2 linked regions of the Psychroserpens ponticola genome follow. Each later gene encodes a partner of the first gene's protein in a complex. Links are inferred from orthologs where the notes say so. Each region holds a gene or a part of one and is shown in the gene's direction. Other genes may lie near its edges.

Region 1 (3,047 bases):
GGATCTTCTAATCCTCACAACGTTGTAAAAGCAACTTTTGATGCCTTATTACAATTGAGAGATGCAAAAGCAATTGCAAAGGATAGAGGAATTTCTCTTGAAAAAGTATTTAACGGTTAATCAATTAGGACGATGGGAAAGATTAAAGTAACAAAGGTGAAAAGTGCAATCAATCGTACTCAAAACCAAAAAAGAATATTAGAAGCTCTTGGACTAAAAAGAATTGGTCAAACAATTGAGCATGATGCTTCACCAAGTGTTCTTGGTATGGTAAATAAAGTTTCACATTTAGTTTCTGTTGAAGAAACAAAATAATAATATAGAATGGACTTAAGTAATTTAAAACCAGCAGAAGGTTCTGTAAAGAATCAAGGTAAAAGAATAGGTCGAGGACAAGGTTCTGGAAAAGGTGGTACTGCAACTCGTGGTCACAAAGGAGCTAAATCTCGTTCTGGTTATTCTAAGAAATTAGGTTTTGAAGGTGGTCAAATGCCGCTTCAAAGACGTGTGCCAAAATTTGGATTTACAAATATTAACCGAGTGGAATATCAAGGTGTTAACTTAGATAAACTACAAGAGTTAGTAGACAATAAGAAAATAAAAGATGCAGTTGATTTTCAAACTTTAGTTGATCTAGGTTTGGCGGGAAAGAACGAATTAGTAAAAATTCTTGGACGTGGTGAATTAAAATCAAAATTAACAGTAACTGCTCATAAATTTACTGCTTCAGCAAAAGCTGCAATTGAAGCTGCAGGTGGAGAAGCTGTAACTTTATAAGACAACTTTAGAGTATGAAATTAATAGAAACATTAAAGAATGTTTGGAAAATAACCGAACTAAAAGATAGAATCATTCTAACGCTTGGTTTGCTTTTAGTATACCGTTTTGGTGCTCAGGTTGTACTTCCAGGTATTGATGCAAGTCAACTAAGTAATTTACAATCTGAAACTGGACAAGGTCTACTTGGATTATTAAATATGTTTACTGGTGGTGCTTTTGCTAACGCTTCTGTTTTTGCATTGGGTATTATGCCTTATATTTCGGCTTCTATTGTAGTTCAGTTGATGGGAATAGCAATTCCGTATCTTCAAAAACTACAAAAAGAAGGTGCAAGCGGACAAAAGAAAATCACTCAGATTACACGTTGGTTAACTATCGTTATCTGTTTATTTCAAGCACCAGGATATTTAGCTAGTTTACCAACTGCGTTTGGTATTCCTCAATCTGCATTCTTATTAGGTACAGGACCTACATTCTATATATCTTCAGTGATTATCTTAGTTACTGGATGTGTATTCGCAATGTGGTTAGGTGAAAAGATAACAGATAAAGGTATTGGTAATGGTATTTCATTATTGATTATGGTTGGTATTATAGCAACTTTGCCTGCTTCATTCATTCAAAATGCGCTTTCACGATTAAGTGGTGGTGGTAATGGAGGATTAATGATGATCTTAATTGAATTAGTAATATGGTTCGTCATTATTATGGCATCTGTAATGTTAGTTATGGCTGTTCGTAAGATCGCTGTTCAATATGCAAGAAGAACTGCTTCTGGTGGATATGAGAAAAATGTTTTTGGTTCTAGACAGTTTTTACCATTAAAGTTGAATGCATCTGGTGTAATGCCGATTATCTTTGCTCAAGCGATTATGTTTGTGCCTAGTTTAATAGGTAAATCAATTGATGGTAGTGACGCTGGTCAATGGATGATTGCTCAATTTTCTGATATTTTTGGATTATGGTACAACATCGTATTTGCTTTATTGATTATCATATTTACCTATTTCTATACTGCTATTACTGTTCCAACGAACAAAATGGCAGATGATTTAAAACGTAGTGGCGGTTTTATTCCTGGTATTAGACCAGGAACAGAAACTTCAGAATATTTAGACAAAATCATGTCTCAAATTACTTTACCAGGTTCTATATTCTTGGCATTAATAGCTGTGTTCCCAGCAATTATTGTAAAGCTTATGGATGTACAAGCTGGATGGGCTTTATTCTTTGGTGGTACATCGCTATTAATTATGGTTGGAGTTGCAATAGACACGATGCAACAAGTTAATTCATACTTGTTAAATAAGCATTATGATGGCTTGATGAAAACTGGTAAAAATAGAAAAGCGGTTTCGTAATAATATAATACTATGGCAAAGCAAGCAGCAATAGAACAAGACGGATCAATTATAGAGGCATTGTCAAATGCAATGTTTCGTGTTGAACTTGAAAATGGTCACATTGTGACAGCACATATCTCTGGTAAAATGCGTATGCATTATATAAAATTATTACCAGGTGATAAAGTGAAATTAGAAATGAGTCCTTACGATTTAACTAAGGCTCGTATAACTTATAGATACTAATTAGATAAAATCGCAAGATTCCATATCTAACAGTTAAATAACTAATAAAGAAAACAGATGAAAGTAAGAGCATCAGTTAAAAAAAGAAGCGCCGACTGTAAATTAGTGCGCAGAAAAGGTAGACTTTACGTCATTAACAAAAAGAATCCTAGATTCAAACAAAGACAAGGGTAATTATGGCAAGAATTGCAGGTGTAGACATACCAAAACAAAAAAGAGGAGTGATCTCATTAACTTATATCTACGGAGTAGGTAGAAGTAGATCACAAGAAATTTTAGCTACAGCTAAAGTAGACGAAAGCATCAAAGTAGAAGATTGGACAGATGAGCAAATTGGAGCAATCCGTGAGGCTGTTGGAACTTTTACTATTGAAGGTGAATTACGTTCAGAAACACAAATAAACATCAAACGTTTGATGGATATTGGTTGTTACAGAGGAATTCGTCATAGAGCTGGTTTACCTTTAAGAGGGCAACGTACTAAAAATAATTCTAGAACTAGAAAAGGTAGAAGAAAAACTGTTGCTAACAAGAAAAAAGCAACTAAATAATAATTAAGACATTAGTCATTAGTTTAAAGCGTTAGACGAATCTGTTTGAAATAGTAATGTTTAGGATTCTAACAACTCAAAACTAACAACTAGAAACTAAAAAGTATGGCAAAGTCAAGTACTAAAA
Region 2 (4,153 bases), 160 kb from region 1 along the record:
TTATTTTTGCAAAAAATAAACACCATTAAGAAATGTATTGGACATTAGAATTAGCATCGTATTTAAGTGATGCGCCTTGGCCAGCAACAAAGGACGAATTAATCGATTACGCAATTAGAACAGGAGCTCCATTAGAAGTTGTTGAAAATCTACAAGCGATAGAAGACGAAGGCGACTCATACGATTCCATTGAAGAAATTTGGTCAGATTACCCAACTGACGAAGATTATCTCTGGAATGAAGACGAGTATTAAAGATCATTGAAATGAAAATTATCTTTTCGATATAAGAAACGTAAAAAGTCTCATTTAGAGACTTTTTTTGTGCCTTAATCTTTCAAAATAAATAACACAAATCATATCTTTGAGGTTCTTAAACCTAGAAGATAAAACGTTGAACACAACGTTTCTAAATAAAATAAATAAACACCAATGAGTTTTTTAAATTCAGTATTAAAAGTATTTGTAGGAGATAAAGCCAAACAAGATGTTAAGGCACTCTCTCCTATTGTAGAACAAGTGAAATCATTTGAAGGCGCTCTTGAGCAATTATCACATGATGAGTTAAGGGCAAAAACAGCAGAGTTTAAAGCAAAAATTGCTGAAGCTCGCAAGCCTCTACAAAACGAGATTGATCAATTATTGAAAGATGCAGAAGACACTGATGATATCGACAAAAGAGAAGACATCTACGAATCTATTGATAAAATTAAAGACGACATCTACGAAGTTACTGAAGGTGTTTTAAACGCTATTATGCCTGAAGCTTTTGCAGTGGTTAAAGAAACAGCAAAACGTTTTGTTCACAATACTGAAATCCCTGTTCAAGCTAGTGAATTTGATCGTTTGGTTTCTGGTGATAAAGACTATGTAACCTTACAAGGTGATCAAGCCATTTGGTCAAATTCTTGGGATGCTGCTGGTAAAGCCATTACTTGGGACATGATTCATTATGATGTTCAGCTAATTGGTGGTGCAGCAATGCATCAAGGTAAAATTGCAGAGATGCAAACTGGTGAAGGTAAAACCTTAGTAGCAACACTTCCTGTATATCTAAATGCTTTAGCAGGAAAAGGTGTCCACTTAGTTACTGTAAATGATTACTTAGCAAAACGTGATAGTGCATGGATGGCTCCTATTTTCCAGTTTCACGGAATGAGCATAGATTGTATTGATTACCACCAACCAAACTCTGAAGCTAGACGTAAAGCTTACAGAGCAGATATCACTTACGGAACCAATAATGAATTTGGTTTTGATTACTTAAGAGATAATATGGCACATTCGCCAGATGATTTAGTGCAACGTCCACATCATTATGCCATTGTCGATGAAGTCGATTCTGTATTAGTCGATGATGCACGTACACCATTAATTATTTCTGGACCAATTCCTCAAGGAGATCGTCATGAGTTTACAGAATTGAAACCTAAAGTTGATGACATTTCAAATGTTCAAAAGAAAGAACTTGTTGGTGTTTTGGCCGAAGCAAAAAAACTTATTGCAGAAGGAGACACAAAAGAAGGTGGTTTCTTATTATTAAGAGCTTACAGAGGTATTCCAAAGAACAAAGCTTTAATTAAATTCTTAAGTGAAGAAGGTATAAAAGCATTACTTCAGAAGACTGAAAACTTCTATATGCAAGATAACAATAGAGAAATGCCGAAAGTTGATGCAGAGCTCTACTACGTTATCGAAGAAAAAAATAATCAGGTTGAATTAACTGATAAAGGTGTTGAATATTTGTCTGGTAAAGACAATCCAGATTTCTTTGTCATGCCAGAAATTGGTATGGAAATCTCAAAAATTGAAGCTAAAGGACTTTCTAAAGAAGAAGAAGCTGCTGAAAAAGAAGATTTATTTAGAGAATTCGGAATAAAATCTGAACGCATCCACACACTTAATCAATTACTGAAAGCTTATGCGTTATTCGAAAAGGATATTCAGTATGTTGTCATGGATAATAAAGTCATGATTGTCGATGAGCAAACAGGTCGTATTATGGATGGTCGTCGTTATAGTGACGGTTTACACCAAGCGATAGAAGCAAAAGAAAATGTAAAAATTGAAGATGCGACGCAAACTTTTGCAACTGTAACCCTTCAGAATTACTTTAGAATGTATCGCAAACTTTCTGGTATGACAGGTACTGCGGTTACTGAAGCTGGAGAATTTTGGGAAATCTATAAATTAGATGTGGTTGAAATCCCAACCAACAGACCCATTGCTCGTGATGACCGACAAGATTTAGTGTACAAAACAAAACGTGAAAAATACAATGCTGTCGTTGATGAAGTGACCAAATTATCACAAGCAGGACGACCAGTATTAATTGGGACAACCTCTGTAGATATTTCGGAATTATTAGGTAAAATTTTAGCGCAACGTAAAGTTCCTCATAATGTCTTAAATGCAAAACAACACAAAAAAGAGGCAGAAATTGTAGATGAAGCTGGTCGTTCTGGACAAGTAACCATAGCAACTAATATGGCTGGTCGTGGTACTGACATTAAATTATCTGATGAAGTAAAAGCCGCTGGTGGTTTAGCTATTGTTGGTACAGAACGTCATGATTCTCGTCGTGTAGACAGACAGTTACGTGGTCGTGCTGGTCGTCAAGGTGATGTTGGTAGTTCACAGTTTTACGTGTCTTTAGAAGATAATTTAATGCGTCTTTTTGGTAGTGAGCGAATTGCTAAAATGATGGATAAAATGGGATTAGAAGAAGGTGAAGTCATTCAGCATTCTATGATTTCAAAATCTATTGAACGTGCTCAGAAAAAAGTAGAAGAAAACCAGTTTGGTGTTCGTAAGCGTTTATTAGAATATGATGATGTGATGAATGCTCAGCGTGAAGTGGTTTACAAACGTCGTCGTCATGCACTTCATGGAGAACGTCTTCGTGTGGATTTAGCAAACATGATTTACGATACGTCTGAAGGGATTGCTACAACAAACAAAGAAGCTGAAGATTTCAAGAATTTCGAATTTGAACTCATTAGATATTTCTCTATGAGTTCTCCAATTTCTGAAGCTGAATTTGGAAAGCTTTCAGTTCAAGATCTCGCTGGTAAAATATATAAAGCTGCTTTTGAGCACTACAGACAAAAAATGCAACGTAATGCTGAATTAGCATTCCCTGTGATTGAGAATGTTTATTTAAATCAGCGTGACCAATACAAACGTATTGTTGTTCCTTTTACAGATGGTGTTAAGAATTTACAAGTAGTAACAGATCTTGAGAAAGCATACGAAACCAAAGGAACGCAGCTAATTAACGATTTTGAAAAGAACATTACTTTAGCTATTGTTGATGACGCTTGGAAAACACATTTACGTAAAATGGATGAGTTAAAGCAATCTGTACAATTAGCTGTACATGAGCAAAAAGATCCATTATTAATTTACAAATTTGAAGCTTTTGAATTGTTTAAAGAAATGATTGATCAGGTAAATAAGGATGTTATTTCGTTCTTATTTAAAGGTGAATTACCTACTGAAACTCAAAACAACATTCAAGAAGCTAAAGCACGTAAGCAAGAAAAATTAGAGACTCAAAAAGACGAAATCCCAAATATGGATGAACGTGCGGCACAAAGTAGAGCTGCAGGAAACACACAACGTCAGCAAGAAGTTGTAGAAACTATTGTTCGCGACAAACCAAAAATTGGTCGTAATGATCGTGTGACAATCAAGCATGTTATGAGTGGTGAAAATAAAACGGTTAAATACAAACAAGCTGAACCCTTAATCGCTAAAGGCGAATGGGTTCTCATTGAAGAATAGTCAGTAGCTAAGTGACATTTGAATATTACTAATATTGTGTCATTCAGAACGAAGTGATAAATCTAAAAAATCCCGAACAAAACGTTCGGGATTTTTTATTACCTTGAAACCACTAATTAAACAACAGCATCATGAAAAATATTCTAGCAACCATAATCGGGTTAATTGTAGCCTCTTTAATTGTTTATATTTTCGAATCACTTATTGGTCAAAATTTATTTCCGTTACCAGAAGATGCAAATCCTATGGATATGGAATGGATAAAAAACAATATGGATCAAATACCAATGGGTTCAAAAATCTTTGTTGTCATTGGTCATTTTATGGGAATTGCAGCAGGAATGTTTGTTGCTGGATTAATTTCTAAA

Evidence for each region.
Region 2: the proteins of secY (region 1) and secA are in contact, whole or in part, in a crystal structure (PDB 3DIN), measured with the Thermotoga maritima proteins. The link is inferred for Psychroserpens ponticola from one-to-one orthologs. Residues at the interface, in WP_004081795.1 of Thermotoga maritima: Glu108, Gly109, Glu110, Glu111, Ala236, Glu237, Arg238, Arg239, Ile240, Thr241, Ile242, Gln243, Tyr244, Ala245, Arg246, Arg247, Val248, Thr249, Gly250, Arg251, Arg252, Val253, Tyr254, Gly256, Ala257, Ser258, Thr259, Tyr260, Leu261, Pro262; in WP_004082002.1 of Thermotoga maritima: Glu261, Ala262, Arg263, Lys300, Ala301, Arg302, Thr303, Ile304, Ile305, Leu323, Tyr324, Asp325, Pro326, Val329, Ser330, Tyr333, Ile336, Lys340, Phe345, Val349, Glu363, Phe364, Tyr374, Ser375, Gly376, Gly377, Glu393, Ile395, Thr482, Ser483.

The regions. Positions count from the first base shown.
Region 1 is NZ_CP116221.1:567,362-570,408, forward strand. Bases 148-2,966 are described here. They hold secY (preprotein translocase subunit SecY), read left to right. Parts: upstream 148-791; coding sequence 792-2,141; downstream 2,142-2,966. Other genes in these bases: rpmD (50S ribosomal protein L30), read left to right, coding at 148-315; rplO (50S ribosomal protein L15), read left to right, coding at 325-777; infA (translation initiation factor IF-1), read left to right, coding at 2,154-2,369; ykgO (type B 50S ribosomal protein L36), read left to right, coding at 2,427-2,543; rpsM (30S ribosomal protein S13), read left to right, coding at 2,546-2,920. Outside these bases: rpsE (30S ribosomal protein S5), read left to right, coding at 1-120; more of rpmD, read left to right, coding at 133-147; rpsK (30S ribosomal protein S11), read left to right, coding at 3,026-3,047. UniProt on the Escherichia coli protein: The central subunit of the protein translocation channel SecYEG. Consists of two halves formed by TMs 1-5 and 6-10.
Region 2 is NZ_CP116221.1:729,701-733,853, reverse strand. What follows is about bases 61-3,985. They hold secA (preprotein translocase subunit SecA), read left to right. Parts: upstream 61-431; coding sequence 432-3,785; downstream 3,786-3,985. Other genes in these bases: MUN68_RS03175 (hypothetical protein), read left to right, coding at 3,917-3,985; MUN68_RS03185 (DUF2795 domain-containing protein), read left to right, coding at 61-254. Outside these bases: more of MUN68_RS03185, read left to right, coding at 33-60; more of MUN68_RS03175, read left to right, coding at 3,986-4,153. UniProt on the Escherichia coli protein: Required for protein export, interacts with the SecYEG preprotein conducting channel.